2 regions of the Paenibacillus sp. WLX1005 genome follow, and region 1 is predicted to be linked to the other one. Evidence: riboswitches for the same ligand, from Rfam matches in the RefSeq annotation. Region 1 holds a riboswitch; the other holds the start of a gene.
The links. A riboswitch is a leader RNA that binds a small molecule or an ion and turns the genes downstream of it on or off. The one in region 1 is predicted to bind S-adenosylmethionine.

Region 1 (16,456 bases):
ACATATGACGATTCATATGAAGCCCCTCGCTTTCTTGTTGCCTGTTACTTTCATCTCTATATCATTCCAGTACGCATACCTTCGTTCATTCATACTCTAAGTGTAAAAAAATACAGCCTCTCTGCATAGCGGCAATAGGCGGAACCTTATCTCGGTCTACAGACTGAGTACCATACGCAGATTATGACATGATGTACTCACATGCCTCATAAGTGTAGCTCATAGATAGATTACAATATCTAAACAGTAGGCTTTTCATTAAGTAGCACGATGTCGTTGAATCCCATGTATGGAATGACTCAACAACAAAAAGCACCGATCATGAAGATCGATGCTTTCATTATAGAAGAAATGGACAGCAATAGCTGCGTTTTCGTGCAAAATAGGCGTAAACTACAGTCAATTATTTCCTTTTACATTCCATGGGAATAAGAAGATGATTCGACAATGGTCCAAATTCCGATTTAGAAAATGGTGCGATCTGCGATTTGCTGGCTCAGTAGTTTGGCTACTTCATCCAGCGGCATAGCGCCAATATCGCCTTCGCCGCGTTTACGAACAGAGACGCTGTTTGCATTCATCTCGTTTTCGCCGACAACGAACATGTACGGGATTTTCTCCAGCTGGGCTTCACGGATTTTATAACCCAGTTTTTCGTTGCGCAGATCGGCTTCAACGGTTACACCGCTCAGGCGCAGCTGATCTTCAACTTTGCGTGCATATTCTTCAAATGCAGTCGATACCGGGATGACTTTCGCTTGTACCGGGGACAGCCATAGTGGAAGCGAACCAGCAAAGTTCTCCAGCAGGAAGGCAGTAAAGCGTTCCATCGTACTGATGACACCGCGGTGAATAACGACCGGACGGTGCTTCTGACCATCGTCACCGATATATTCCAGCTCAAAGCGCTCTGGCAGTAGGAAGTCCAGCTGTACAGTCGACAGCGTTTCTTCTTTACCCAGTGCAGTACGGATTTGTACGTCCAGCTTCGGACCGTAGAATGCTGCTTCGCCTTCTGCTTCGAAGAATGGCAGATCCAGATCTTCGACGACTTCGCGCAGCATACGCTGGGACATTTCCCACATTTCGTCGTTCGGGAAATATTTCTCAGTATCCTGTGGATCGCGGTACGACAGACGGAAGCGATAGTCGCTGATGCCGAAGTCTTTGTATACCTGTTGCACCAGTTGAATAACACGGGCAAACTCATCTTTGATCTGATCTGGGCGTACGAATAGATGCGCATCGTTCAGCGTCATCGCGCGTACACGGTGCAGACCAGTCAGTGCGCCGGACATTTCGTAACGGTGCATCATACCCAGTTCGGCGATACGGATCGGCAGATCACGGTAGCTGCGCAGATCACTCTTGTACACCATCATATGGTGCGGACAGTTCATCGGACGCAGAACGAGTTCTTCATTGTCCATGCTCATCACTGGGAACATATCTTCTTGGTAGTGCTCCCAATGACCGGATGTTTTGTACAGTTCAACGTTACCGAGAACTGGTGTATATACGTGGCTATAGCCCAATTTTTCTTCCAGATCAACGATATAACGCTCCAGTGTACGGCGCAGCTTGGCACCGTTAGGCAGCCAGATTGGCAAGCCTTGACCAACCAGATTGGAGAATGTGAACATGCCTAGTTCTTTACCCAGCTTGCGGTGATCGCGTTTCTTCGCTTCTTCGAGGAAATGCAGATGCTGCTCCAGCTCGGCTTTTTTGTTAAATGCTGTACCGTAGATACGTTGCAGCATTTTGTTTTTGCTATCGCCGCGCCAGTAAGCACCGGCTACGCTCAGCAATTTGAAGATTTTCAGTTTGCCTGTGGATGGTACGTGTGGACCGCGACACAGGTCAAAAAATTCGCCTTGATCATAAATCGTAATAATGCTGTCTTCCGGCAGCGCTTCGATCAATTCGATTTTGTACGGATCTTCTAGTTCACGGAAAATGTCCAGTGCTTCCGCGCGGCTCACTTCGCGACGTGTAATCGGCAGATTCTCGTTAACGATACGCTCCATTTCCTTTTCGATCTTTTGCAGATCTTCGGGGTTAAGCGAATGCTCCAGATCCATATCGTAGTAGAAGCCGTCCTCGATAACAGGACCTACGCCCAGTTTTACTTCTTTGGCACCAAATAGACGTTTGACCGCTTGAGCAGTCAAGTGAGCCGTACTATGACGAATAACCTCCACGCCGTCTGCACTATCTGCGGTTACGATCTCAACCAGTGCGCCATTATGCAGCGGTGTATTCAGATCGACTACGATTCCGTCCAATTTACCAGCTACCGCGTTTTTGAACAGGCTTTTGCTAATGGAGTTGGCGACGTCGCCGATGTTGTTTCCTTCTTCGTACTGACGAACCGAGCCGTCAGGCAGTTTAATTTCGATTGCCATCTTCAATCTTCCTCTCTGGATACAAAATAGATCATGCTAGATACTGTTTGTACATTGCATGATGGATCGTAAGGCACCGTTCGGGCTACGCTTCATTCCCTTTCTTTTATAAACAGCAAAAAACGCCCGCCCCGGCAAAGGGACGAGCGTTATATACACACGTGGTTCCACCCTGATTCAATTCTGCACCAGCACACAGAGCAATTGGTAACATTGCAGGTGGGACAGAATCCTTCATTGAACATCTAGTAACGGAGATGAACCGATCATGCTTACTGACGGTCATAGAGGTCTGAAGCAGACCATACCGGGTTCAACATCATTGCTCGAAAGGGGTAAGCAACCATCGTCAACCGGAGGAAATTGCAGCGTGGAGAACTTCCCTCTCTCTGAACCGGACAGGCATGGTGCTGTTGTCTTTGTCATTGCACAGATATGTGATTGCATAACGCCATCATGCTGTTTTTTCTTACCCAGCGCATGGAATCGTTGCTTCAATTATTATAAAAGTGTGTAGGAGCGGCGTCAAGCATTTGCGAGCGATATGTTTTGCTATATCGTCGATTGTATATTCAGTTTAGGCGTTTCTATGCTTTTGATCTCTGTAGAGTTTCGTTCGAATCGCAACCGCTGTTTATGCAAACTCAATAGATTTGATCGTTTGATTATCGAAGTCTTTGACTGTGAAGATATTATTTTCCAGAATGCCATAGGAGTTCGCATAGTTTTCTTTGGGTAATGCGATAGAACCGGGATTGAGAACGTAGATGCCATCCTTCATATCGGCGACGGGCACATGCGTATGCCCTTGAATCAATACATCGCCTGCATTCAGCTGTGGCAGCTTGTCGATGCTGTAGCCATGACCGTGTGTGACATAGATACGGCGACCGTCCACATACAATTGAACATCGTCACCCATCATCGGGAATTGCAGCAGCATCTGATCCACTTCAGAATCGCAATTCCCGCGAATGCCGATGATTTGACTTGTGTACTGATTCAGAGCTTCAGCGACACCAGCAGGATCGTAACCGTCTGGCAGCGGATTGCGTGGTCCATGATACATATAATCACCTAGCAAAATCAGTTGATCCGGCTGTTCGACTTGAACTTTGTCCAATGCCATTTGCAACCAGTGCAGCGAACCGTGAATATCGGAAATAAACATAAGTTTCATCAATATCAGCTCCTTCATCAGGTATGTACATCACTCAGCAATAACTCCATAACACATGCAGCAAAATGACAGGCGACGGGTGATAGATCATTGAGATTCAGAGCAGTTAAGCCGATACGACGACAAGGGCGACCGGATAATCTCACCAGTCGCATTCCTTGTCGATCAGAAGGATTCATAATCAACTCCGGCAAAACCGTAATGCCATGCCCTTGCCGCACCATTGCCATCATACTGTGATCATCTTCCAATTCATACGCAATATACGGCTTCCAATCACATTCCGCTATGAAGCCTCGCACACCTGTATCACAACCGAGCACAGGCAAAATCCATCGTTCCTGCCGAAGCTGCTCTGCATGCAGCTCCTGTTCATCAGACAGTGGATGCCCATCTGGTAGCAGACAAAATAGCTCATCTTCATACAGCAATTGAAACGGTAATCCTGCCGTATGGGTCTCGCTAATGAAACCCAATTCTATCTCCCCTGCGGCAATCCAGCTTGTAATCTCATCATACGAACCATCTCGCAGCTGAATCGTAATCTGCGGATATCGTTGACGAAACTCAGCCAACATATAGGGTAACCAGCGCATAGACACACTGGAAAATGTACCGATGCGTAATATACCTGTCTCCAGTTCCCGCAAGCTGTCTACCTTCTGAATCAACAGCTGCTGTTCATGCAAAATCGTACGGATATGCTGCCATGCCAATTCTCCTTCGACAGTAAGCTGCACATGTTCCCGTTTGCGCAGCAGCAATTTTAGCCCCAATTCCTGCTCCAACGACGTGATCGCATGACTGATTGCAGAAGGTGTTAATTGCAGCTCGCGGGCGGCGATGGCAAGACTGCCGGTATGCACTACTTTTTGCAATATTCGATAACGTTGGAGACTCATAGCTCCCCTCCTATCGTACATGAAAAAGATTCACTTATTGTATCTAAACATTCATTTTTCTCATTCCGCATTCCTCGTTATAATCTAATGTATCATATGCAAGCAACCCCGCAAAATCGAAAGGAGTATCATGTATGCATGTACCACTTGAACAGCAAACAACCCCGTATTACGCCGTTATCTTCAGTAGCCAGCGCACAGAAGGAGATCACGGATATGGTCAAATGTCCGATGTAATGGTAGATATGGCTTCCCGTCAGCCGGGCTTTCTCGGTGTAGAAAGTTATCGCGATACTGGCGGCGCAGGTGTTACCATCTCCTACTGGCGCGATCTGGAATCGATTCGACACTGGAAGGAGAACCCGACACATCAAGTTGCTCAACATAAAGGGAAAGAGCAATGGTATGCTGGCTACTCACTGAAAATATGCAAAGTAGAGCGCGCGTATTCGTTTGAAGCATGAATATAATGATAAGTGATAAGTGATAAGTGATAAGTGATAAGTGATAAGTTAAATTGTATGGAATGGTTGGATTGTTGTACAGTTTTCGGAAAACTGATATACGAAAACCCTGACTATGAATCCAAAAAAAAGCTCTGTAGTCCATTATGGATTACAGAGCTTTTGATATTTCAATATATGAAACTTTGCGCAATTTGCGGTTGTATTCGTACAGCATATTATGCTGTATGCATCACATACCTGCTATTAGTTCTGCATAATAAAGTCGCGCTGGATCTTCTGGTTTTTGTCGTCAAACACTTGCAGGATATTGTACTTCGTATCGCGTTGTGCTGGAATTTTACCAGCAGCGCGGATGATTTCCAATGTTTGCTCGATGTTGACTTTGTGAGTTGTACCAGCGGCGGATACGACGTTTTCTTCCATCATCGTACTACCGAAGTCATCACAGCCGTATTGCAGTGACATTTTGCCAACTTCCGGTCCCATCGTTACCCAAGACGATTGGAAATGCTTGATGTTATCCAGGAAAATGCGGCTAATCGCTACATTTTTCAAATATTGTTCCGGTGTTTGTTTTTCGGCTTTCATATTGGTATTATCCGGCTGGAATGTCCAAGAGATAAATGCCAGGAAGCCTTCCGAATCGTAACCGTTGCGGATACATTCATCCTGCGCTTCACGTACACGCAGCATGTGCAATGCGCGTTCTTCAAACGATTCGCCAAAACCGATTACCATCGTTGCGGTTGTATTCATGCCGACTTTGTGAGCAGTTTGCATCACGTCCATCCAATCACGCCATGAGCCTTTGAGACGGCTAATTTTGCGGCGTGTACGGTCGTCGAGAATCTCGCCACCACCACCTGGCAGTGAATCCAGACCCGCTTCGTGAATCGCACGAATCGTATCTTCCATCGACAGTCCAGATAGTTTTTGCATTTTCATAATCTCCGCTGGGGAGAAGGAGTGCATGGTGATATTCGGGAAATGCTGTTTGATTTTACGTAAAATATTCAGGTAGTAATCAAACGGCAGATCAGGGTTGACTCCGCCTTGCATCAGAATTTCAGTACCGCCTACGTCCTCGGTTTCCTGAATCTTTTGCAGGATCGTTTCGTCCGGCAATACATAACCTTCCGGCGAACCGGGACGACGGTAAAAGGCACAAAAACGGCAGTACACGTCACATACATTCGTATAGTTGACGTTACGACCGATAACAAACGTCGTGATCGGATCGGGATTGTGACGCATCATGATCTGATTCGCAACATGACCCATTTTTTCAATCTGATCCGATTCGTATAATGCAATCGTATCTTCCACATCCAGACGACCGCCTTGTAGTGCTTTTTCCAGAATACGATCTACTGTATTCATATGATAGCCTCCTAGTGTATTCAGGCATCAGGGGTTGATGTCGAAAAGTCAATTTGAGTATAGGTTGATGATAGGGCTGCGTGTTGCGATGTGTCTGCAAACCTATATCTAAAAATTAAAATAATCAATAACGACATGTACTATCGTAACATATTTCACATTTTAAAAACAGGGATGGAATGATGAAGAGTATCTTTTTTTATGAAGAAGTTGGCCGAAAAATTCGGTTTTCGGATATAAGCAAGTATATATAAAATGCGAAGCAGGTTCCTAATCGGAATACCCGCTTCGCAAAACGCTCGGTTGGATTCAATTGATACACCAATATAACATTTCAGAATATGATGCCGAACGGCTGTTGGATTTGGTATGAATAAGAAAGGATAATTTCATCCTATTTTCCAACTGTATCGCACAGTCGTGTATTTAAATCTTATATGAATCATGGTGTACCGTTTGCTCATACCGTTTCATGCATATTCTGTATGGTCAATTGCCAAATTCACGCGGAGAGTTGCCCTGACCGTTGGATGCGCTCGTACCGCCATCGACTGGCAGGATTACGCCAGTGATGTATTTGGCATCCGGGCTGGCGAGGAACAGATACGCTGGTGCGACATCTTCCGCTTCGGCGATGCGTTGTAGGGTAACGCGAGATTTGAACTTCTCTACGACTTCCTGACCGCCCTCTTCGATCATCGGCTTGGTCATCTCGGTGATCGTAAATGCCGGAGCGATTGCATTAACACGTACCCCTTTTTCACCGAGCTGTAATGCCAGCGATTGGACGAACAGGCTGACTGCACCTTTGGTCGCATTATACCCCGGGTGTGGCCAATCGCCAGCAAGACCAGATACAGATGAGGTGGCAATCAGCGAGCCTTGCGACTTCACCAGATGCGGCGTAGCAGCGCGTGCCAGATAAATCTGAGCGTCGATGTTAGTCGCACGCATATTGTCCCAGTCCTCATCGGTTAATTCTTCGATAGGCCCGACCACGCTGACACCGGCGTTGCTAATCACAACGTCCAATTTGCCAAAGCGCTCTACTGCTTTTTCAACCAATGCATCTACCTGTGCGCGAACACGCACATCAGTCGGTACGATTAGATACCGATCATCATTGTAACGATCCACTACTTCATACAACTTATCTTCACTGCGCGCAGCCAGTACGACCTTGGCGCCATTTTCCAAAAAAGCAGCAGCAACTGCACGTCCAATACCTGTGCTAGCGCCGGTAATGAGTACAACAGAATCTTCAAAAGGGTAAGTATTATGAGTCATAGTTAGGTCCTCCGTGTGATGGTTTTTGAGAAACAAAATGGCTACTTGTCATCATGCTTCACGGATGTTACTTACGTATGGTCATTACCCGTTGAGATAGGATATAAACGGCAGTTGTTATTGATAACGTTTGCAATACACTTCAAAATATAATGTTTCAGTTTATTGCGAAATCTTGCTGTATACATTATTGATTGCTCTGATGAAGCTCGAATCTTCTTCCCCAGTAAACATTTCTTTGTAATGAATAAGTATAGGCAATGTAATATAGTTAAAATTTTTAAATTCGAGTAGTTGATAAACAGCGGAAATTTGCTGTATCTCAACCATCAGTTTTCCATCTGGATGCCTACCTGTGACTCTATCAAGTATTCTTATATATTGATCAAATTCAACATTGCGTCTATTTTCTTTTTTCTCATGAAAATATTTAAAAACAGTAAACAAAAAAGTAGCTACAGCAATTATAGTTGATGTGACTATTGCCAAATTTACATCCTCCTATACAATAATAAATTTGTTTTCAATCATATCAATCCAAGAAAAAATCCCTTTTAACATAAATAAGATCAAGTTCATAGTAATCCATGACTTTTTGTCTTATCTACATCAAAAGGGATACTCACTTTCTGAAGATCATTACATCCAAAATCAATCTTCCAACGCCTGCTCCAGATCTGCGATCAGATCGTTGACATCCTCTAGCCCAACCGACAAGCGCAGCAGACCATCCGTAATGCCGCGCTCTGCACGAACGGTCGCACCCATTGCGGCGTGTGACATCGTGGGCGGATAGGACAAAATACTTTCGACTGCTCCCAGACTTACCGCTACGAGTGGCAACTGCACACGATCCAGTACCTGCTTGGCACGTTCACCAGAACCGACATCAAACGATAGTACAGAGCCAAAGCCGCTGGACTGTGCCGCTTGAATCGCATGACCCGGATGACTGCTCAGCCCCGGATAATATAGCGCATGAATATCATCGCGGTTGTTCAGCCAGTCAGCGATAATCGCGGTGCTTTTCTCGGTATGTGCCATACGCGCGCCGAGCGTCTTCATGCCGCGCATTAACAGCCATGAATCTTGCGGACCGAGTACAGTGCCAAGTCCATTTTGCAGATGCTTGAGCTGTTTGCCCAGCTCTGGTGTACGAGCGACAGCAAGCCCTGCCAGCACATCACTGTGACCACACAGAAACTTGGTCGCACTATGCAGAATAATATCCACACCCAGTTCAATCGGACGCTGGTAATACGGGGTCATAAAGGTATTGTCCAACATCGTCAACAGATGATTGTCCTGCGCCCACTTCGTCACTGCGCCAATATCCGTAATTTTCAACGTCGGATTGGACGGCGTTTCCATATAAACGGCGCGCGTATTCGGACGCAGTGCGCCTTTCACTTGCTCCAGATTGGTCATATCGACAAAGCTGATCTCGATATTCATCCGGTTCAGCACGGTCGTTAGAAAACGATACGTTCCGCCGTACACATCTTCAGTCACAATGACATGATCGCCTGCGGACAGGATTAGAAATGCGGTCGAAATGGCAGCCATGCCCGAAGCAAAGGCAAATCCGCGCGCTCCGCCTTCCAACAGCGCAATATAATCTTCCAGCGCCTGCCGCGTCGGATTACCAGAACGGCTGTAATCATGCTGCGGTGGATTCAGAATATCTTCCTGATGAAAAGTTGACGCCTGATAAATCGGCACACTGGATGCACCTGTTACCGGATCAATCTCGGCACCAAAATGGATCAATTTCGTTTCAAAGCTGCGTTCTTTGTATGACTTGCCAGCCGCGCCGCGACCGGAATGAGCGTGACTGTTAGCTTGTGCAGGGTCTAGCTGCGTCACACCGCTCTTGTTCTGTTCGTTGCCGGAATGGGTCATGTCCAATCACGCTCCTTCTACTTCAATACGTGCTGCTTCCAGTGCCTGATCCAGATCGGCGATCAGGTCATTTACATGTTCAATTCCCACGGAGAAACGTAGTAGACGATCGTCAACGCCGATTGCATCACGGATTTCGAGTGGAATATCTGCATGCGTTTGAATCGCTGGATAGGTCATTAACGATTCCACACCGCCCAGACTTTCAGCAAAGGCGATCAGTTTAATATTGCTCAAGATCGGTTTAATATAACGAGCATCTTTCACTTTAAAAGAGAAAATCCCCGTGTTACCGCTAGATTGACGATTCTGTACCTCATGCCCCGGATGATCTGGCAGTGCAGGATAGAACACTTCGGCAATTTGCGGATGCTCTAGCAGATGGTTCGCAATCGTTGTGGCGTTGTATTCATGACGCTCCATACGCAGCGCCAACGTCTTCATGCCTTTCATCAGCTGATACGAATCGGTTGGTGACAGTACTGCGCCGATCGAATTGTGCAGAAATGCCATCTCATCAGACAACTCTTTGCCTTTGGTAATGATCAATCCGGCGAGTACGTCGTTATGTCCGCCCAGATATTTTGTCGCACTGTGTACAACGATGTCCGCGCCCAGCTCAATCGGACGTTGGAAAAATGGCGACAGCAGCGTGTTATCCACGATGGTCAGCAGATTGTACTGTTTCGCCCATGTCGCTACCGCTTCGATATCGGTAATCATCATTAGCGGATTGGTCGGCGTTTCGATAAATACCGCTTTGGTGTTGTCCTGTACGATGTTGTTCATCGCTTCCAGATCGTTCGTGTCTACATAAGATGCAGTAATGCCAAATTTGGATAGGATGCGTTCCAGCAAACGATACGTTCCGCCATACAGATCAAGCGAGACGATCAGATGATCGCCCTGACCAAACAGCGCGAAGATCGTTTGCAGCGCCGCCATGCCGGAGCTACAGGCAAACCCTGCATCACCGGATTCCAGTCCAGCTGCGGCTTCTTCCAGTACAGCACGAGTCGGGTTGGTCGTACGAATATAGTCAAAGCCTGTACTTTGCCCAAGTGCTGGATGACGGAATGCAGTCGAATGGTAAATGGGGAAATTCACAGCTCCTGTTACCGGCTCATGGATCGACCCAATCTGGGCTAACCGGCTTTCAATATTAAGTGAAGATTCATTCTTTTTATGTTCCGTCATAGGTTACTTCCTCCTCAGATATCCAATTCAAGTTTGATATGATCTCTTTTGATATAGTCTCTACTGTTTAAATGGAATACAGACCAATTTCGGCCTTGCTTGTTTCCAGATCGTACGGAGTCTCTTGATACACGTAATAGTTCAACCAGTTGGAGAACAGCAAGTTTGCATGCGCGCGCCAGATCGACGGCGGCGTACGAGTTGGATCGTCGTTTGGATAGTAATTTTTCGGGACAGCGATGTCCATACCGCGTGCGATATCGCGGTCGTATTCCCATTTCAGGGATAATGGATCATATTCGGAATGACCGGTGACAAAGATTTGTTTGCCGTCTTTTGTCGCTACAATGTAGATACCGGCATCTTCCGACTCGGACAGAATTTCTAGCTCTGGTACGTTCTCAATATCTTCGCGCCGCACTTCGGTATGACGGGAATGCGGGGCAAAATATAATTCGTCGAATCCTCGCAGCAGTTGCACATTGTTTTTGTTGAGCGTATGTGGGAATACACCAAAGCATTTCTCCGGCAGATCGACTTTCGGTACGCCGAAGTGGTGATATAAGCCAGCCTGTGATGCCCAACAGATGTGCATCGTCGAGGTGACGTTGGATTTGCTCCATTCGAAAATTTCCTGAATCTCTTCCCAGTAATTCACATCTTCAAAATCCATCGTCTCCACTGGCGCACCGGTGACGATCAGACCGTCAAAGCGTAGATGCTTGACTTCTGGAAAGGTTTTGTAAAAGGCGTTCAGGTACTCAGCAGATGTGTTTTTGGATGTGTGGGAACGCGTATGCAGCAAATAAATGTCCACTTGCAGCGGACTGTTACTGAGCAACCGCAGAAGCTGCGTTTCGGTCGTCTCCTTCGTCGGCATGAGGTTCAACAACGCGATGCGCAGCGGACGAATATCCTGCTGGTACGCGCGCGATTCATCCATCACGAAAATATTTTCCCCGGAAAGGATCTCTTTCGCCGGTAAACTGTCTGGAATTTTGATTGGCATACTGATTCACTCCTTGAAATGTGTGGATAATACAGCCGAGCAGCTGCCCGCATGATGGAAGGAGAGTTGCGATGTGTAACGCAAAAAGACCTTTCTCCAAAACATACTGAGAAAGGTCATATCCGCAAAGGATGCGTCTATATAGCGCCTCTCTCATCTGTCAGCAGATACCAGATACTTCATCGTAGGATGTACCTGTATCTCTGCTAGAATTAGCACCGTACAGTATATGACTGCCGGTTGCCGGGCTTCATAGGGCTAGTCCCTCCGCCTGCTCTTGATAAGATTCGCTGTATTTGATTATGGGGTAAAAAATAGAAAGACACGTTATCGTTTATTCCAATATGGGATGTTCCAGATGGAAGCTCACCGGATTGGATATACGATATCGTATACCATCGTCATACCTATCGTCAAGGGTAAGTTCTACCGATATACAACTTATATCGTGACGTGATGAATTAAGCTTGAAAGCCTGCTGTCGCCACGGTATACTTAACAAGTATTTGGCGTATTTTCATGTTTTTCGTAAAACATGTTGGTATTCAATTTATTTCAAAGAGGTGAATTTCAAGATGGAAGGCGACCCGAGGAGTAGCTGGCAAGAAGATTCCACCATATCGCAGGAAGAAAACGACAAGAGGATACCGGAGGAGCGCGCCATGTTGAAAATGTAATTTTCAGATTATAGCGAAGCTTTAAATAAGTGTGTACAATTGCCGTCTCTTTCCTGCTCATTTATATGAAAAAGGAGTAGAGCATATTATGAAAATTCGGCACGTAAACGCCGGCAATTTCACGCTGGTTGAGGATGTTAATGAAACACTGGTTGCACCGGAGGAAGGCTTCTACTGGATAGACGCTGGTCTTGATGATCTGATCTTGCTTCAGCCACTCTTTATGCTGCATGATCTGGCGGTTGAGGACATGATGGGCGATGAGGAGCAGCGTCCAAAAATCGAAATTTATGAAAATCACTACTTTATCGTTGTGAACAGTATTCGTTTTGACGATGAAGAGATTTTCCTGCGCGCACTGAATATTTTCTTGGGACGTCATTTTATCATCACCGTGACCAAACAGAAAATCAGTGAGCTGCGCACCCTCAAACCGATTTTGTGGGAAGAGGAAGTGAGTCGTCCAGACAAATTCATGTACCTGCTGGTCGATCTGGTGGTGGACAACTATTTCACCGTTGGCGATCGGATCGAAGATCAAGTCGAGCGGCTGGAAGAAAGTATTCTGATGAATACGAAAAAGTCGCATCTGAACGAAATTATCGGTCTACGCGGTGAGATTCTGTGGCTCAAACGGGTACTTGGTCCACAGCGCGAGGTTATTAATACGCTCAACAAAAAAGACCTGCGCCTGATCGACGATCAGCTGCAAAAATATTTTAGTGACGTGTACGAGAATGCCGTGAAAGTATCTGAGATGTTTGATACATTCCGCGATCTGATGGGCAACTTACGAGAGGCGTACCAGTCGAGTATCGCCAATCGTGCGAATGAAATTATGCGCGTATTTACCGCCATCACGACGATATTCATGCCGCTCACGGTCATTACGGGCATTTATGGAATGAACTTCGAGAATATGCCGGAGCTGAAATGGCCCTTCGGCTATCCGATGGTGATCGGTATTATGATCGTACTTGGTTTGACAATGTTCTTCACGTTCCGTAAACGTGACTGGATCTAACTTTCTGTCGCTGATCCCATCTCTGCTATGCATTGTCATCTACCATATATGTTGATCTGTATTGTATTATGAAAAGCGTCCATGCGGAATATGCATTCCGGTATGGACGCTTTTTGATTTGGTTGTATAGGTTGTATAAAAGGCACCTCCGACTTCCTGTAGATCAGGAGATCGGAGGTGCCTTTTTATAACTCTGGATTTACTTTGGAACAGATTGCATAGCCGTATTCGCTACATGTATATTCATCTTGCTATATACGTTCGGCTGGTACGATATGCATTACGAATCATCAAGGAATCTCCATCCACCGCTCCATCGTTTCTGCATTTAAATGCTCCAGGCTGGCAACGGTAAAGTGGGCGTGATCCATAATATGATGCAGGCTGACCCCGATGGTCTTCATCCCTGCCTGACGAACTGAGCGCAAGCACTCTGGTGAATCCTCAACGACCATACAGTGATATGGATGCACATCTACTGATTCAGCGGCAAGCACGAAGCTTTCCGGGTCTGGCTTCGGATGGGTAATATCCTGCGCTTGAATGATAGAGGCAAAATAGTGATCCATGCCAAGACGTTCCAGAATCTGACGCGCATCCGGGCGATCGGTAGCAAGCAGCACTTTTACATTTTGTTCATGCAGTTGAGCAAGCAGACTTTCTACACCTGGTAACAAGAATTCGCGATGCATTTCCTGCTCATTCATCTCATCAATTGGCAGTGCTGGCTCAGTCTGTGCATCTGGGGCATGTCCAGTATCCAGCACAGTATCTTCACCATCCCCTTGTGCCGATGCAGCAGGAGGGTTGACTGCCTTTTGATCATCCGATGGATGACTTGACACTTGGGCATTTTCTTCGCCGCTATGCTCATCGTTACTCGCAGATGCTTTTTTCAGACGTTGGTTGTCGGTATCGTCTGGATTACCTTTGGATGCTGGCGGACGCGATGCGGTTGTTTTGTCAGCAGCTTTACCTTTACCACGTTTGTTACCTGTGCGGTTCGTATCGGTTAATTTATTATTTTCTGCTGGCGTATCCACTACATTTGGCTGACTAACTGTATCTTGATTATCATCTTCTTGCGGATGGACAACTTCCTCTTGCGCTTCGGTAGATGATTGTTCGTTGGTATTGGCAGAAGACGCTTGCTTTTGCGCAACGGTAGCTTGTTGTTGATGCTGTTCTTCTTCCTTATCCGCTTTGTCGGCAGCATCCTGTGCTGCCTGTTTATTGCGTTTTACCGCTTGATCGAACAGCTTACCGGTTGGTCCTGTATTGGGCTTCTTACTCTCATCTTCTGCCTCATAATCATGCTGGTCTGCCGCAGCACCAACCAATGCAGGTTCGCGTTCTTTCTCTGCTGGCATCTCATAATGCTGCTCCAGTTCTGGCATTGGAATCAGTACACCTTCCAGACCGAAAATGACAGCACCCAGTTTACGATTTTTCATTTCCAATGGCTGAGTTAATGCAACCAGATACTGGTCACCATAATGGTCGATCAGCAGCGGTTCGCCGCGCAGCAATTTGTAAGTCGTTTGATTCTGTTCGATGGTCATTTCCAATAGACGCTTCTGGAATTGGACGCGGAACGTATAACGTGTCCAGCCTGGTGGCAACTTCGGTTCAAAATGTAGCAAGCCTGCATACTGACGCATACCAGCAAATCCACCGACAATTGTCAACCAGCTACCTGCCATCGAAGCGGCGTGAATACCGTCCTTGACGTTGTTATGAATATCATCCAGATCCATACGTGCTGACTGAATGAAGAAATCATATGCCGGATCCATCGTGCCAAGTTCCGAAGCGAGAATGGCATGAATCGCTGCTGATAGAGAGGAATCATGCGTAGTCAGCGGCTCATAGTAAGCATAGTTACGCACTTTTTCCATTTTCGTAAAGCGATGACCTTGCATGTACATCGCCAAAATCAAGTCCGCTTGCTTCAGCACCTGATGACGGTAAATGACCAGTGGGTGGAAATGCAGCAGCAGCGGATATTTGTCTGCTGGTGTATTCTCAAAATCCCAAATGCCTTTGTCCAAGAACGAATCATCCTGTCCGATCAGACCACTCTGACGGTGAATATAGATCGACTCTGCTGCCTGCTCCCATACGTTGATCTCATCGTCGGACAAGCCCATCGGGCTTTGGATCATCGACTCGTAATTCGCCCGGTCGTTATCGCGCCAGTTGCGCAGTTCACGCACGGTAAACTCCAGCTGGTCTTTGACCATAATATTCGTATACGTATTGTTGTTGACGATCGCTGTATACTCATCTGGTCCGGTAATTCCATTAATACAAAAGCCCTTGCCCGGAATCCAGTCGCCAACAGATAAGAAGAATCGACACGTTTCCACTAGAATCTCCATACCTTTGGTATGCAAAAATTCTTCATCTGCGGCAGCTTCGCTATATTGAATGACAGCGTGTGCCACATCGGCGTCGATATGGTATTGTGCCGTACCGCCTGGATAATACGCGGATACTTCTTCCCCGCCAATCGTCCGCCATGGATACAAGGCACCGGAAGCAGCCATCTCTACGGCACGGTCACGCGCTTTGGGTAGCGTATGATAACGGAATTCGAGCAAACGAAGCGCCAGATCTGGCTGAGTGTACAGGAAGAACGGCATAATATACGTTTCCGTATCCCAGAAATAGTGACCTTCATACCCTTCGCCGGTGATCCCTTTGGCACCGATATTAGTCAGCCCATCGCGACCGACTGACTGGAACAGATGGAAGGCATTGAAGCGCAATCCCTGCTGTAGCTTCTCATCGCCTTCAACCTGAATATCTGCCGTTTCCCAAAATTCATCCAAACGCTGACGTTGGAGTGTAGCTAGCTCGTCAAATCCATCTTCTATTACGTCTTTGAGTGTAGATTGAGCGAGAATATCCAGATGCTCGACCTCGTAGTCTTTGGAGGAATAATAGACAATCCCTTTTTCCAAAATCGCTTCCTGATCCTGCTCCAGATTGAATATAAAATGTTTATCCAGACGCTGCTCGTG
Region 2 (16,456 bases), 2.7 Mb from region 1:
TTGAAAATTGTCGGCGATCTGAAGCGGGTATTCAATACATATGGCGACCCGAACAATAAGATGACTGCCGATCAGATTATCGAAGCGATGGATATTACGTATCGTAAAAACTACGGCTATACTCCGCGTCGAATCAAGAAAGACCTGAGTAACAAAGAAATCGCTTATTTCTTAGAGCATAAGGACGAATATCGAGGAATTGAAGTACGTGAAGAAAGTATCCGCGAGTATAGCCCGGATCGTGTAGCTGTGCAGACGATTGGCTATTTGAAAGGATTTTCCGGTGTAAAATCCAGTATGAACAAATACAAAAACCGCGCGCGTCTTAGCGGAACTGATGAACGGTATATGGATACCGAACTGGTCGGTGTAGACGGATTGGAATATACCTTCCAAGATGAGCTGCGCGGCCAAAATGGCGTTCGCAGCACGCCAATCAATGCACTCAATCGTGTAGACGGACGATCAGAGCTGACACCGCCGCAAAAGGGCTACAATCTGTGGATGACGATTGATAAAAATGTACAGCTGGCTACTCAGCAGGCAATTACGGATCAAGTGGCATTTCTGCGTTCGTATCGTAGCGGTACTGCTCATGCTGCCAACGCGCTGACTGGGTATGCAGTGGCGATGGAAGTCGATACAGGGAATGTCGTTGCCATGGCAAGTATGCCGGACTACGATCCGATGATCTGGTCGCAGTCACCGACAGCTGAACAATTGAAGGCGATTGAACCGTATTATCCAAACGGTACCATTCGGGAGATTTACAATGGCAGACGTGCTTCGTCGCTTGTGCTGATGGGCTCGGTTATTAAGCCGCTTAGTGTACTCATTGGGATGAAGGAAGGATTTTTTGGACCTTATGCAGGTTACTATGATCGCGGCTATGCTGAGTTTGGTAAAGCAGGCTACGAAACCCGAGTCAGAAATGCATTGGGTGAAGTATTAAGCTCATTAACTCCTTCAAGGGCTATTGAGAAATCTTCTAATGCGTTTATGATCGATATGGTCGGTAAACCGCTGTATAGCAAATATGGCAATGAGTCAGTGAATGTATGGGACAAATATATGAAAGAATTTGGACTCGGTGTAGCGACACAAAGCGGTCTACCTTACGAGAATCCCGGACGTGGTGAATATACGAATATCAAAGCTGCCGGTAGTGCACAGGCGGCGATGGCATATGCTTCTTTTGGTCAGCAGGGGCGTTATACTGCATTACAATTGGCGCAGTATGTAACTACAATCGCTAACCGAGGCGAGCGCTTAAAGCCTCAGTTTGTCAGCAAAATTACAGATGCCAAAGGCAATACGGTCAAAACATATGGACGTGAAGTGCTTAACACCATTAATTTCCCAGCAGAAGACTGGAACGTAGTTATTAACGGAATGCGCAGTAAAGTGGAAGTACTGAACAACTATCGCTATGATGTTGCACGCAAAACAGGTACATCCCAGCAATCCGTATACGGCAAAATTGTCGATAACGGTGTGTTCATCGCCTTCGCCCCACGTGATAACCCGAAACTTGCTGTCGCAGTTGTTATTCCAGAAGGTGGCTTCGGTTCTCGTAGCGCGGCACCAGTTGCGGTCAAAATCTTTGACGCTTACGATCAGGAGTATGGTCTGGACGGTGTACCGAAGAAAACGCAAAATCAAAACGCCGATGCGCAAGCGGATGATCCCCAACAGTAAGCTTTCGCCCACTTCTAATGAATGTCAACATTTTCGACATAGACCGTCTTACGTACATGCAAAAGACGAATAACAAAAAGATACAGAAAGTGAGCTGAATCAAGCCTGTTTGTCCTTTTATAGACAAACAGGCTTTTTCTATTGTCTTGAAATGAATATGTTCAAAATTACATTCTTGTTTTTTCTTTCCCTACACCTTAAAATTTGCACTAAGGAAACAAATATGGTGTATATAAAAATAAAGTCATAGAGGAAACATTGAGTTCATACATTCCATCCATAATCAAAAGCGAATGACGAAAGGGGAATCATTTATGTACAACAAGCAATTGCCATCCCAATCATCCTCCCAACATTCTTCTCATGCATCAGCAGATGCTGTACATCATGCGCAAACAGATCAACACGTTCAGACTGGCAAACAAAATCAAGCTATGGAGACTTTATCGTCAGCGGTAGTAATACGTCATATCCAGTCTGTTCGCACATGGCGTCGTCGTTGGATGCAGTCTGCCATGCTCATTGCTCTGATTGTCGTCCTTGCCGGGTGCAGTAGTGGACAGGCAGCGGGTGAACCGGAAGATGGCATTTTGCATATTACTGCCACTACTGGCATGATTGCCGATGCCGCGCGAGAAATAGGCGGCGAGCATGTGGAGGTTGTCGGTCTGATGGGACCGGGCGTCGATCCGCATATGTACAAAGCGTCTCAAGGCGATATTCGCAAGCTGGACGATGCCGATTTGGTGCTGTACAACGGATTGCATCTGGAAGGCAGCATGACCGACATTTTGGAAAAGATGAGCGATACGCGACAAGTTGTTGCGATCACCGACCAGATCGAGCCAGAGCGCCTACGTCAAAGTGAGGAAAATGCAACCGAGCATGATCCGCACATCTGGTTTGATGTTAGTTTGTGGATGAGTGCGGTTGAACGTGCTCGCGATGCTATGGTAGCTGCCGATCCTGCTCATGCAGATGCTTATCGCAGCAATGCGGATACGTATTTAAAAGAGCTGGAGCAGCTGCATACCGATGTACAACAGCAAATTGCGAATATTCCGCAGCAAAGTCGGGTGCTGGTCACCGCCCATGATGCTTTTGGATATTATGGCGATGCTTATGATATTGAAGTACGCGGCTTGCAGGGCATCAGCACCGCTTCGGAATATGGCTCCAAAGATGTCGTCGAGCTGCGCAATATGTTAGTAGAACGCGGTATCAAAGCTGTATTTGTCGAGAGCAGCATCCCGGCACGTTCGATGGAAGCTATCATTGCCGGAGCCGCAGAGCAAGGTCATCAGGTAAGCATTGGCGGTGAATTGTACTCCGATGCCCTTGGCGCTGCTGACAGTGAAGCAGGCACATACGTAGGCATGGTCAAACACAACACCGCAACGATCGTCAATGCGCTGAAATAACATATTGCATCGAAAGAGCATAGGATCGATCCATAGCTGAATCGTAACGATCAGCAAATAGTATCCTATGTAGAAACGTTCATCATACCAATCACGAGCAAGGAGGGTCATTCCATGACTACATCATTCACTGCATCAACCGCAACAGAGACTACGAGCAGGTCTATCTCTGCAAATGATTATCCGCTCCGTGTAGAGAATATGACGGTTAGTTATCACAAAAAGCCTGTCGTGCAAAATGTCTCTTTTACACTGGGCGAAGGTCGGCTCATCGGTCTGCTTGGACCGAACGGTGCTGGTAAATCAACGCTGCTCAAAGCGATGCTGGGATTAGTACCAACGCTCAGCGGACAGGTACACATTTATGGCAAGCCGTATACGGAGCAGCGCAAACGGATCGGTTATGTGCCGCAGCGCGAATCGGTCGACTGGGATTTTCCGACGCATGCGCTGGATGTTGTACTGATGGGCACATATGGACGACTCGGCTGGTTCCGTCGTCCGGGCAAACGGGAAAAGGAAACCGCAATGGAGTGTCTGCGTCAGGTTGGTATGGCAGACTATGCGGATCGTCAGATTAGCCAGTTGTCTGGCGGACAGCAGCAGCGTATCTTTCTGGCGCGAGCACTGGCACAGCAGGCGGATTTGTATCTGATGGACGAACCGTTTGCCGGTGTAGATGCCACAACGGAAAAGGCGATCATCACACTGCTGGAGCAGCTCAAGCAGCAAGGCAAAACGGTGCTTGTTGTGCATCATGATCTGTCGACGGTTGCATCGTATTTTGACGATGTGCTGCTGCTGAATCGTGAACTGATCGCAGCTGGTCCGGTTAGTCAGAACTTTACAGCCGAGACCCTACAACGTGCGTATGGCGGTAAAATTACATTTCTGCAACATAATGATCAAGGCGGCATGATCATCGCCGGCAAATAAGGAGGGATACAGAATGGAACTGCTCATATACATGCTTGGCGATCCGAATGTGCGCTGGATTATTGCAGGCTGCATGTTACTCGGATTAAGCAGCGGCGTGATCGGCTGCTACATGGTCTTGCAAAAGCGTAGCCTGATCGGCGATGCGCTCGCCCATGCGGCATTGCCGGGCATCTGTATCGCTTTTATGCTGACCGGGGTGAAATCGGCGCTTGGCTTTTTTATCGGAGCATTGATTGCCGGGGTAATTGCTACTTTCGGTATACGCTGGATTACGACCTATTCACGCATCAAGCAAGATGCGGCACTGGGCATTGTGTTGTCGCTCTTTTTTGGCATCGGTGTGCTATTGTTGACCCGGATTCAACATAGTGGAGATGGTGGGCAAAGCGGGCTGGACAAATTTCTGTTCGGTCAAGCGGCGTCGATGATGCGTGAAGATTTGTATTTGCTGGCAGGAATTAGCGTCGTTCTACTCGTGCTGTGCGGCTTGCTCTTCAAACAGTTCAAGCTGATCAGCTTTGATCGTGATTTTGCCCGTGGCTTGGGCTGGCGGGTGGTCTGGCTGGAGCAATTGATCTTGCTATTAACGGTCGTAGTGGTCGTATCCGGTATTCAGGCGGTTGGCGTTGTGCTGATGTCGGCGCTGCTGATTACGCCAGCGGTTGCGGCACGCTATTGGACAGATCGCTTGCACATCATGCTCATACTAGCGGGCATATTCGGTGCTGTCAGCGGAATGGTAGGTACGTTATGGAGTGGCATGGTATCACAGCTACCGACCGGACCAGTAACCGTATTGGCGGCAACATTGATTTTTGCTATATCGGCATTGGCATCACCGCGCCGCGGCTGGCTGGCACGCATGTGGCAGCATCGACGCAATCGACAACAATGGCAGCGAAACGGAGGGGCGACGCATGAGCAGTGATTTTTGGATTATTACGACAGCGATTCTAATGTCGGCAAGCTGCGGATTGCTCGGGTGCTTTCTCATTTTGCGCAAAATGGCACTGATCGGCGACGCCATCAGCCATGCTGTGTTGCCGGGCATCGCCATTGCTTTTCTATTTAGTGGCGGACGCGATTCGCTCGCAATGATGATCGGTGCCACAGCGCTCGGACTGCTGGCGGTCTTCCTCATTCAATGGCTACAAAGCTCCGGCGTACAGTCAGATGCGTCTATCGGCATTATTTTCACCGCGCTGTTCGCGATCGGCGTCATCGTTGTAAGTCTGAACGCACGCAATATTGATCTGGATCTCGATTGCGTCCTATTCGGCGAGATCGCCTATGTGCAATGGGATACGTGGGCATTCAACGGCATAGACATGGGACCGCGTTCTGTGTGGATGCTAGGCTTCACCTTGCTCGTCGTCGTAACACTACTAACACTATGTTATAAACAATTCAAACTAACTGCCTTTGACCCGGCACTCGCCGCAGCCTGCGGCATTCCGGTACTGTTGTTCCACTACCTGCTCATGGGTATGGTGTCTATGACATCAGTAGCATCCTTCGAAAGCGTAGGCGCAATCCTCGTCGTCGGCATGCTCGTCATCCCGGCAGCTACCGCCTACCTGCTGACCGACCGTCTGCACATGATGCTGCTGTCCAGCGTAGCCGTCGGCGTCGCCAGTTCCATTCTAGGCTACGCCGCCGCTTACATCTTAAACGCCTCCATCGGCGGCAGCATCGTCACCACAGCAGGTATCCTGTTCATCATCACGTTCCTACTTTCCCCCCGCCACGGCATCCTTCTACGCAAATGGCGCCAAACCCGCGCCATCCCAGCCAAGTAATCGGGAACAGCGTAAAATGCAAGCAAACAAGTGGCATAGAGCACCATGTATATACGTTCATTCGCTATTCCAACTACATGTCCAATTCATACCAATACACAACCAGAACATCAGCTAACATAAAAGGTACAGTGCCATACGCACTGTACCTTTTTACTGATTGTTGAAATTGATTGTGAACTAGCAAATTGCCAATTGTCCATCACCCCAACCATGCTCTCATTCCACATTAGCGAATAAGCATAGGAACAAATGAGTCAAAAGAAAAATCTTACGAAAACTTCATTTACATTTTACAAAAAATTTTGAGAGCACCAATCAGAGTATGCTACACTTATCTTGATATGAAGTTACTGAGATTGCGAATATAGACCACCTTACAAAACTGTACATGTACTATCAGTCCCCAAATGCTCAACCATTCCATTACTGTTATATATTGCATCCAGTTTTGAATACCTTTATGCCTACATCGCTATAATTGTGAGAAGTAAGAAGTAAGAAGTAAGAAGTAAGAAGTAAGAAGTAAGAAGTAAGAAGTGAGAAGTGAGAGTAACAATATGCACGGAACGGAGGGAAGGAATAAGGGACAAGGACGATTTATAGTGTTTGCGAATTTCAAACACGTGGTTCAATGAAAAGTGATTTTTGCGGAAGCAAAATATCTTACCTCTTTGGAGGGGCGGGAATCTTCATTCTCTCCTAATCAGAAGATTACGTTCCCTTATTCTTTTCCGCAGTGGATAAAGCATCAAACCGCAAGCATCACCTACACTTCCCAACAGACTAAATTTCAACTGGAGGCTCCACCAATGACAACCCCTAAATACAAACTACTAGCCCTCGACATGGACGGCACCCTGCTCAATGATAACCACGAGATCAGTCTCGAAACAAGCAAATGGATTCACAAAGCGATGGACGCTGGCATCCATGTCTGCCTGTCCACCGGTCGTGCTGCTTCCAGCGCATTGCCATACGGACAAGAGCTTGGCCTGGAAACACCGATGGTCACTGTGAACGGCAGCGAAGTATGGAAGTCCCCACGCGAGCTGCATCGTCGTACGTTGCTCGACCCGGACAATATCCGTAAAATGCACCAGCTTGCTATCGACAAAGACGTTTGGTTCTGGGCATATTCTGTTGAACGTCTATACAATCGAGATAACTGGCTGAACGAAGATCAGCCGCTGGAACAGGTGGAATGGCTCAAGTTTGGCTATAACACACCAAATGACGAACTGCGTCATGATATTCTGATGACGCTGCAAAATATGGGCGGACTGGAAATTTCCAATTCGTCGCCTTACAATCTGGAGATCAATCCACTCGGCATTAACAAAGCAACCGGTATCGCTGAAGTGTGCAAGCTGCTGAATATCGACATGTCCGAGGTAGTTGCCGTCGGTGACAGTCTGAACGATCTAGCGGTGATCCAAGCGGTCGGTCTTGGCGTAGCGATGGGCAATGCACAGGATACGGTCAAAGAAGAAGCCGATCTGGTCGTCGCCAGCAACAATGACGACGGCATTGTAGAAGTAATCCGCGACCATATTCTCGTGTAAGGCAACAGGCTGCTTAGGCAGAACCATCTACACATGTAGCTAGCCGACTCCACATGTTTTTGAAACGAATGTGTCATTTGCACAGTATACAGGTATACAAACGTATGGAGTCATGTAGAAGACTTCCTAGCAATACACATCGATTTCGATTGTCCGCTTACCGGACATCACAATGAGGAGAGACTAGATATGACGATGGAGATTATCGGCTGGGTGCTTGTAATAGCCCTGTTTATTGTCGGGATGCTGGGTACGATTTATCCGATCCTACCTTCGGTTGTAGCGATTTATTTTGCCTTTTTCGTGTACGGCTGGTTTTTTACCTTTTATGAATTTGGACCATTGTTCTGGATCATTGAAACAGTGATCGTAGTTGTACTGCTCGTTGCTGATTATTTGGTCGGTGCCTATGGAACGAAGAAATTCGGCGGTTCACGATTAGCGGTCATACTATCGATTGTCGGTATGGTGATTGGTCCGTTTGTCATTCCGGCATTCGGTCTGATTCTCGGTCCATTGATCGGTGCGGTATCGGCGGAACTCATTCAGGGACGCGATTGGCAAAATGCACTGCGCGTCGGCTGGGGAACCGTGCTTGGACTATTCGCCAGCGCCGTTGTAAAGATTATTTTGCAACTGGCGATGATCGGTGTCTGGATCATCTGGATTGTGGCTAACTGACGATTTCGTTTGTTTTGTCGCATTGCGAAGCGGGGCGATGCGTGTCTATAATAGTAATGCTGACGTAAAACGACGACCGGGAGGCGAATCAGCCTTCCGGTTTTTATATTGTCTGCTAGTTTGCAATATGGCACTGAGAGAAGGGGAATTATTTTGTCCAAAGGCGAATCATTTATTAAAGGCACGATCATTCTGGCAGCCGCTGCACTCGTTGCGCGCGTGCTCGGTCTGGTACAGCGCGTGCCGCTGGAGCATATGCTCGGGTTTACCGGGGATGCTTCGTTTACACTAGCGAATAATGTGTATTTAATGCTATTGGCGGTTGCCACAGCCGGTATTCCAAGTACGCTCAGCAAAATGGTATCCGAACGCTATGCACTCGGACGTCCACATGAAGCACAGCGCATTTATTATGCGGCGCTGTTATTCGCGGGAGCAGCCGGTGTGGTGATGACGCTGCTGATGTACATAGGGGCACCGTATTACGCACAAATGGCAAAAGAACCGTCTGCGGCACTGGCATTGCAGGCAATCGCGCCATCTCTGCTGCTATTCCCGGCAATTGCGATGATGCGCGGGTATTTTCAAGGACGCAATATGATGTCTGCCGGAGGTATCTCGCAAATTATTGAGCAGTTTGCGCGTGTGTTGACTGCCATTTTGCTCGCATATACGTTGCTACGGATTGGTTACGGCGATATTGAAGTTGCAGCCGGAGCATCGTTTGGTAGTGTGCTGGGGAGTATCGGGGCATTTGCCGTTATGCTGTACTATACTTTGAAATTGCGTCGTCAGGATGCAGCGAATCGAATCCATGCAACATCGCTGCAATCGGAAACAGTAATTCCACTGCGTCAAATTTATAGTGATATTTTCAAATTGTCGATTCCGATTGTTATCTCGTCGCTGACGATTCCAGCGGTAAACTTTATTGATGGTACGCTGATTAAGCCGCTGTTAGTCGGTCATATCGGCGATGCGGCAGCAACTGCTGCACTCGGTATTCTCGGTACGCGTGCACAAAGCATTGCCGGTATTCCGCCGATTCTAGCAATTGCACTCAGTACATCGCTCATTCCGATCATCTCGGCAGCTTATGCGCGCCGGGAAGAGGATAATCTTAAACGTCAGATTTCACTAGCGCTGCGTATATCGGTATTGACCGGTATTCCGATCGTATTGATGCTGACGACGGCAGCGTACTCGATTAACGGCTTGCTGTTTACGAATACCGAAGGAGCAGGTATTATCGCGCTGCTCACACTAGGCACGATTTTCCAGATTACGATGATGACGACCAACTCCATGCTGATCGGGATCAATAAAGTCAATCTGTCTATGTTCCATGTGCTTGCTGGTATCGTATTAAAATTGATCATGAGCGTGGCGCTGGCGCCGCTACTAGGCATCTACGGTATCATCGCAGCGACCGGATTGTGCTTTATCCTGATCACTGTACTTAATTTGCGTTCGCTGCGTCAGGTAGTGCCATTCTCTGTGCTTGGTAATCGCTGGATTGGCTTTATTCTGACGGTGATGATTTTGACAGTAGTCGGTCTGCTACTCAATCAGGCGGGCATTGCGCTGACAGCATATATGAACCACAGGGTTGCATTTTTCATTGGTTGTTGTATGGTAGGAATAGCAACGCTGATTATTTATCCTGTTTCACTTGTTGTGCTGCGTGTGGTACGAGCCGAGGAATTATCCACGTATCCGGGACCATTACGCAAATTGCTCAGTCCGCTCATGAGATTGCAGCGCGGCAGAGCATCTTGATTTGATTTTTGGTAAACATTGCTGCATTGGACAGGATCGCTGATCGTCCGCAGCACGTATCTACAATCTCTTAGGTGGTAGATACAAAGTCATACTATGTTTCAAAAGGAGGAATATGTGATGCAAATCATTAATACAAGCGAAAGCTTCCATACAGCTATTGCTTCACCAGAACTGACGGTTGCCGTGTTCAAAGCCGACTGGTGTGGAGACTGCAAATTTATCGATCCATTTATGCCAGAGGTAGAGTCTAACTATGCGGATCGTCTGACACTGGTAGAAGTCGATGTAGACGGTGTGGGCGACGTGAGTCAGGAGCAAAATATTCTCGGCATCCCAAGCTTTGTTGCGTATGCAAACGGCAAAGAATTGATCCGTTTTGTGAACAAAGCACGCAAATCCCGTCAAGAAATTGAGCAGTTTCTGGATCGTGCGGTTGAGGTGTACCATACACTGAATGCACAAACTGCTGAATAACAATTGCAAGTCAACAGCCTGTTCCGATCTGATGCGGGGCAGGCTGTTTTTGTTGGATATGTAGGCAAGATTGATCGTTTTTTGTCACAAAGCCTGCGGTATCACAGGCTGTCCTTTCGTTATAATAAAAGAGGACTTCACATGAACGTCACTATTAACTAAACAGCGGGTGATTCTTATTATGGCACGCAAGCCACTGATCACGATTCAACAGTTAAAATGGTTGAGCTATATAACCTGTCTCGCCATGTTCTTGGCTACCATGGGCGGTCTAGTCGTTACGAAGACCGGCTCCGGGATGGGATGCGGCGCTCAATGGCCGCTTTGTCATGGCAAATTTATTCCCGCCTATACGATCTCTTCATTTATTGAGTACACGCATCGGGCAGTAAGCGGATTTGCCGGTTTGACCGCATTGTTCTCGTTTATCGGATTTATGTTTTTTAACAAAAATCGGGAATTGCGACTGTATGCGTTGCTGACCTTTATTTTCGTCGTATTGCAGGCGATTATGGGCGCACTGGCAGTTGTATTTTCACAATCTTCGGCTGTTATGGCATTGCACTTTGGGTTCTCGATGATCGCCTTCTCTAGCTCCATGCTGATGGCGTTCACTGCACGGCGGCTCCATATACGTCAGCGGACGCATGATCTGTCCAATCAGCCACCTGTCAGCAAAGGCTTCCGTAACCTGACTTGGTTTGCAACAATCTTCACGTATATCGTCGTGTATACTGGAGCGTTCGTTACACATACCGATTCACGCGGTGGCTGTTCGGGCTTCCCGCTCTGTAATGGAGCGATTGTGCCGGAATTGTCTGGCGGTGTAGCTGTTGCCTTCCTGCATCGTGTGGCAGCGGTCGCGTTGGTGATCGTCATTGCGATTCTCGGTCATTACGCTTACCGGTATCATCCGAACAATCCGGGTATCCGCAAAATGGGTCTGATCGCCGTTCTGTTCATTTTGCTGCAATTTGTGAGCGGTGCAGTGAACATCTTTACGATGAGTGTGCCGGAAATTTATTTCTTCGCTACGATGACACATACATTGCTCATTCAGTTCTTATTTGGGATTCTATGTTACATGAGTTTGCGTACGTGGCAATTAAGCCGTGGACCACGCGGCGAAATCGCACCGGACGCATGGAACAAAGAAACACCAGGCGACAAAGGCGTACCTGCGCCACGATAATGATTACAGTATAATTGCCACGAGCCACGAGCCACGTACAGCTGACAGCACGGATATTTCGTGTTTGTCAGCTGTTTTTGTAGGCAATGGCAACGATCACGTTCCAGCAGTATATGCCGTTTTACGTATTTTAATTTCCAATCCAACTGGATGTGAACGGGAAATGGCGGAACTTTCTACCAATATGAATATTTGCTGAAATAGGTGAAAAAAGCCCATTTTGCACTTTACAAAGACTGTGAAGTTCACTATACTGAGTAAAGATTTTCATTCGATGTTTTCATATTTTCTTATCGAGAGTGGTGGAGGGACTGGCCCGATGAAGCCCGGCAACCGATTTTGTGAATGGCATGAGCCTTTGCAAAATGACATGGTGCTAAATCCTACAAGATGACAGCTGTACAGCATATGCACAGTCTGTGATTTTGGCAGATGAGAAGGCAATATCTTACGGATAGAGAGCCCTTTTCTGCAGGAAATGGGCTCTTTTTGTGTATAAAAAAGAACCGGTTGAAAATAGATACGAACGAAATCGCAACATGATTGACAACAGGGAGGAGGACCTTACGTTTGATCCGTCTTGAGAACTTAACCAAAGTATATGGAAAAGGCAAGAACCTGAGTCCAGCACTGGACAACCTGAACATGTCGATTGAAAAAGGTGAAATTTTCGGTGTGATCGGTCATTCCGGTGCAGGCAAAAGTACGCTCATCCGATGTATCAATTTGTTGGAGCGTCCGACTTCCGGGCATGTCTGGATCGATGATGTAGATATGACCAGGCTTGGTAAACGGGCATTGCAAACCCGTCGCCGCAAAATCGGCATGATCTTTCAGCATTTCAATCTGCTGTCCTCAGCAACGGTGTATGATAATATCGCTTTCCCGTTGCGTCTGGTCAAAACGCCGGAAGCCAAAATTCGCTCCCGCGTGCAGGAATTGCTAAATCTGGTCGGTCTGGAAGCACACGCGCGCAAGTATCCCGCGCAGCTGTCTGGTGGACAAAAGCAGCGTGTCGGCATCGCTCGTGCACTAGCAAGCGATCCAGATGTGCTGCTGTGCGATGAAGCGACATCAGCGCTTGATCCGCAGACGACCCAATCGATCCTCAATCTGCTGCTGGACATTAACCAGCGCTTCAATCTGACGATTGTGTTGATCACGCATGAAATGAACGTAATCCAGACGATCTGTGATCGCGTCGCAGTCATTCATCAGGGTGGCATTGTCGAGCAAGGTCCGGTAGCAGAAGTATTTCTGAAGCCGAAACATGTAGTTACACGCGACTTTATTACTCGTGAATCTAGTGAAGGCTCCTTGCTGGATGCCGTGTTAGCAGGTCCGCATAGTGCATCTTCGAAGGCTGTCAAAGTATCCTTCCTTGGCGAGAAGACGTACGAGTCGATTTTATCGCGCGCGGTACGTGAGACTGGTGTAGACTTTGCTATTTTGCAGGGGACGATCGGAACGCTCAAAAGTGTACCGTACGGACAACTGGTCGTACGTTTTGATGGCGAACCGGCTGCGGTTCAGCGGACGCTGGATATGCTGAAAGCCGAAGGTCTGAATGTGGAGGTGATAGAATCGTGAGCAACTTTGGCGAACTGGACTTTTCACAGATTGACTGGGGCGAATTCGGTACGGCGACGATTGAGACGCTGGAGATGGTTGGAGCATCTGGACTGTTTACCTTGCTAATCGGTTTACCGCTGGGCGTGTTGCTGTTTATGACTGCTCGTTCTACATCTGGCTTTTTACGCGGCTTGTATACGGTATTGTCAGTTATCGTGAACATTTTGCGTTCAGTACCATTTATTATCCTGATCGTGGCATTGTTGCCGGTCACGGATCTGATTGTCGGTACTACACTTGGTGTCAAAGGAACGATCCCGCCGCTCGTCATTGCGGCTGCGCCGTTTTTTGCAAGGCTGGTAGAGACTGCACTGCGTGAAGTAGATCGTGGTGTAATCGAAGCCGCTTATGCAATGGGGGCATCAACCGGACAGGTTGTAGGCAAAGTATTGCTGCGCGAAGCGATGCCGGGACTGCTTGCTGGTCTGACGGTAACGGTCGTTGCACTCGTATCGAATACAGCAATGGCAGGTATGATCGGTGCAGGCGGACTGGGTACGCTGGCAATCAACTACGGATACTACCGTTATGATATGGGCGTCATGCTCGTTGCGGTTGTGCTGATGGTTGTGATCGTACAAGCGCTACAAATGCTGGGCGATCGCCTGGTGATTCATTTTTCACGCCGATAATCGAGTTATCAGGTAGGTATAATGCGTTTATGACACTTTTATCATACCAATACACATTAGAAAAAGGGGAACATGAACATGAAAAAATGGTTGCTTGCACTTCTTAGCGTTATGCTGATCGCGGTTGTTGCCGCTTGCGGTAACAGTTCTTCCAGCACTAGTAATGAATCCGCACAATCTGGTACTTCCGGTAGCTCTAGCGAGCCAGTCACACTGCGCGTTGGCGCAACAGCTGTACCACATGCTGAAATTCTGAACCATCTGAAACCAACATTGGAAGCGGAAGGCGTAAACCTGGACGTTGTTGAATTTACTGATTACATCCAACCGAACGTACAGCTGAACGACGGTAAACTGGATGCAAACTATTTCCAAACCAAGCCCTACCTGGATGAGCAAAACAAATCCCGCGGTATGGATCTGGTAACTGTACAGGGCGTACACATCGAGCCTTTCGGTGGATATTCCAAAAAGTACACTTCTATCGACCAACTGCCTGACGGTGCAACGATCGCAATCCCGAACGAAGTATCCAACGGTGCGCGCGCACTGATCCTGCTGGCTAACAATGGTCTGATCGAACTGAAAGACAAAACAAACATCACTTCGACTACCAAAGACATCACATCCAACCCGAAAAACCTGCAATTCAAAGAGCTGGATGCAGCGATGCTGACGCGTCAACTGGATCAAGTCGATCTGGCGATGATTAACATGAACTATGTACTGGAAGCGAAGATCGATCCTAAATCCGCGCTGATCGTAGAAGACAGTAGCGCTCCATATGCCAACTACCTGGTATCTCGTGCGGACAACAAAGATTCCGAAGCGATCCAAAAGCTGGCAAAAGCACTGACTTCCGACGATACGAAGAAATTCATTGAAGAACAGTACAAAGGTGCAGTTATCCCTGCATTTTAAGTTCTAATGTATATCTGATCGAATCAGATCCTAAGTATCACCTGAAAAGTGAATCATGGATACAGGAGGCACGTTATCGTAGTAGAGATAACGTGCCTTTTTGTTGTTGAGGACGAATCGCAAGATATACCAATATCGTTTTTGGTAACCTGTTTTGATAATCAAAAAAGCATTCTATCTGCTGCAGACAGAATGCTTTTTTCCCTATATTCATATAATCACATACAAACTTCGGCAAAATGGGCTTTGACCACATCTGCCAATTGCTGTGGAGCAAGTTCCACTTGCATACCGATCTTGCCAGCGCTCACGATGATCATTTCCAGTGTCTGTGCACGATGATCGATAAAGGTAGGATATAGCTTTTTCATACCAACTGGCGAGCAGCCACCGCGAATGTAGCCGGTGTGAGCAAGCAGTTCTTTTACAGGCAGCATATCCAGCTTTTTCTCGCCTGCGGCGCGAGCTGCCTTTTTTAGATCGAGTTCTTCGGCAACGGGAATGACGAAGATATGGAGACTATGCTTGCTGCGAGTAACGAGCGTTTTATGTACGACTTCGGCGGGTTTGCCGATTCTTTCGGCTACGGCATTGCCGTGTATTTGACCATCTTCGGGATCATATTCGTGTACATGGTAGAGGATATGTTCTTTGTCCAGAATGCGCATCGCATTCGTCTTGACTTTGGCTGAACTCATCGTCGTACTCCTTTCATCGTGTGTCTGTGTAGGGCTATCCGCAGCTTTGGATGTCTCTTGTTCTAATGTACTGCAAATATTGTGCGGTTTCAAACCGATAGCGGCACGGGTAAGGATTTGATAGCTAACCTGCTTGAGGATGCTGCATGATCAGAATATGGGCATAGATTTGGTGCTTATTTTGACATGATGGCAAATAAATCGGTACACTGAAAAGGAAACGCAAGCAGGATGGATCGAAGGAGGCACACGATTGGAACGTAAAACCGCCCTAATTACCGGAAGTGCCAAAGGTCTTGGTAAAATGACGGCGCTCACATTAGCGAGCCAGGGTCATGATATTGCATTGAATTACGTACACAGCCGGCATGAGGCGGAGCAGCTTCAGCGGCAGATTGAACATATGGGTGTGCGCTGTATTGCAGTGCAGGCGAATGTATCGCAGGAAGAAGATATCGACCGGCTGATCGACGAGGTAGAGCGACAACTGGGCAATGTGGATATTCTGGTGAACAATGCAGGGCCGTTTATCCGTGAACGACGTTTATTTGCCGACTATCAGCGCTCTGAGATTATGGAGCTGCTACAGGGCAATCTGATCGGCACCATGCTGCTGGATCATAGAGTGCTGGCTAGTATGCGGGAGCGCAAATGGGGACGTATTATCCACTTTGGCTTCGGTCACGCTGCCGAGTCGCGTTCTTGGCCGCACCGTGCAGTATATGCAGCAGCCAAAGTCGGGCTGGTCTCGTTTACAAAAACGTTGGCAGTTGAGGAAGCATCTAACGGGATTACCGTGAATATGATCTGCCCAGGCGATATACGTGGCGATAACAAAGAAAAGCGCATTCAGGATGTACTCGGCATGAGCGACGGAGAAACTCCGCGTGGACGCCCCGGCAGCGGCGAGGATATTGCTCGCGTGATTTCGTACCTGTGCGAAGAGAATTCTGATTTTATCACTGGTAATATTATGGACATCTCCGGCGGTCTAGACCCCATTCGTCCGTATGTTGGTAAAT

Region 2: another riboswitch for S-adenosylmethionine. It lies ahead of ACE3MZ_RS18950 (methionine ABC transporter ATP-binding protein); the one in region 1 lies ahead of metA (homoserine O-succinyltransferase).

What each region holds. Positions count from the first base shown of each region.
Region 1 is NZ_CP176756.1:1,598,239-1,614,694, reverse strand. Features, by position in the region: gene liaF (cell wall-active antibiotics response protein LiaF) at 1-16, opposite strand, end outside; gene thrS (threonine--tRNA ligase) at 465-2,405, opposite strand; gene yfcE (phosphodiesterase) at 3,040-3,585, opposite strand; gene ACE3MZ_RS07045 (LysR substrate-binding domain-containing protein) at 3,603-4,487, opposite strand; gene ACE3MZ_RS07040 (antibiotic biosynthesis monooxygenase family protein) at 4,622-4,951, shown strand; gene mqnC (cyclic dehypoxanthinyl futalosine synthase) at 5,198-6,334, opposite strand; gene ACE3MZ_RS07030 (SDR family NAD(P)-dependent oxidoreductase) at 6,824-7,621, opposite strand; gene ACE3MZ_RS07025 (hypothetical protein) at 7,784-8,110, opposite strand; gene ACE3MZ_RS07020 (PLP-dependent transferase) at 8,273-9,523, opposite strand; gene ACE3MZ_RS07015 (aminotransferase class I/II-fold pyridoxal phosphate-dependent enzyme) at 9,530-10,720, opposite strand; gene metA (homoserine O-succinyltransferase) at 10,788-11,729, opposite strand; SAM riboswitch class I at 11,880-12,016, opposite strand; gene corA (magnesium/cobalt transporter CorA) at 12,495-13,430, shown strand; gene ACE3MZ_RS07000 (HAD-IA family hydrolase) at 13,721-16,456, opposite strand, start outside.
Region 2 is NZ_CP176756.1:4,428,891-4,445,346, reverse strand. Features, by position in the region: gene ACE3MZ_RS19000 (peptidoglycan D,D-transpeptidase FtsI family protein) at 1-1,698, shown strand, start outside; gene ACE3MZ_RS18995 (metal ABC transporter solute-binding protein, Zn/Mn family) at 2,202-3,119, shown strand; gene ACE3MZ_RS18990 (metal ABC transporter ATP-binding protein) at 3,321-4,055, shown strand; gene ACE3MZ_RS18985 (metal ABC transporter permease) at 4,069-4,986, shown strand; gene ACE3MZ_RS18980 (metal ABC transporter permease) at 4,976-5,857, shown strand; gene ACE3MZ_RS18975 (Cof-type HAD-IIB family hydrolase) at 6,670-7,422, shown strand; gene ACE3MZ_RS18970 (DUF456 domain-containing protein) at 7,618-8,103, shown strand; gene ACE3MZ_RS18965 (oligosaccharide flippase family protein) at 8,257-9,882, shown strand; gene ACE3MZ_RS18960 (thioredoxin family protein) at 10,003-10,359, shown strand; gene ACE3MZ_RS18955 (COX15/CtaA family protein) at 10,541-11,551, shown strand; SAM riboswitch class I at 11,839-11,990, shown strand; gene ACE3MZ_RS18950 (methionine ABC transporter ATP-binding protein) at 12,122-13,141, shown strand; gene ACE3MZ_RS18945 (methionine ABC transporter permease) at 13,216-13,815, shown strand; gene ACE3MZ_RS18940 (MetQ/NlpA family ABC transporter substrate-binding protein) at 13,894-14,736, shown strand; gene ybaK (Cys-tRNA(Pro) deacylase) at 14,955-15,434, opposite strand; gene ACE3MZ_RS18930 (SDR family oxidoreductase) at 15,688-16,456, shown strand, end outside.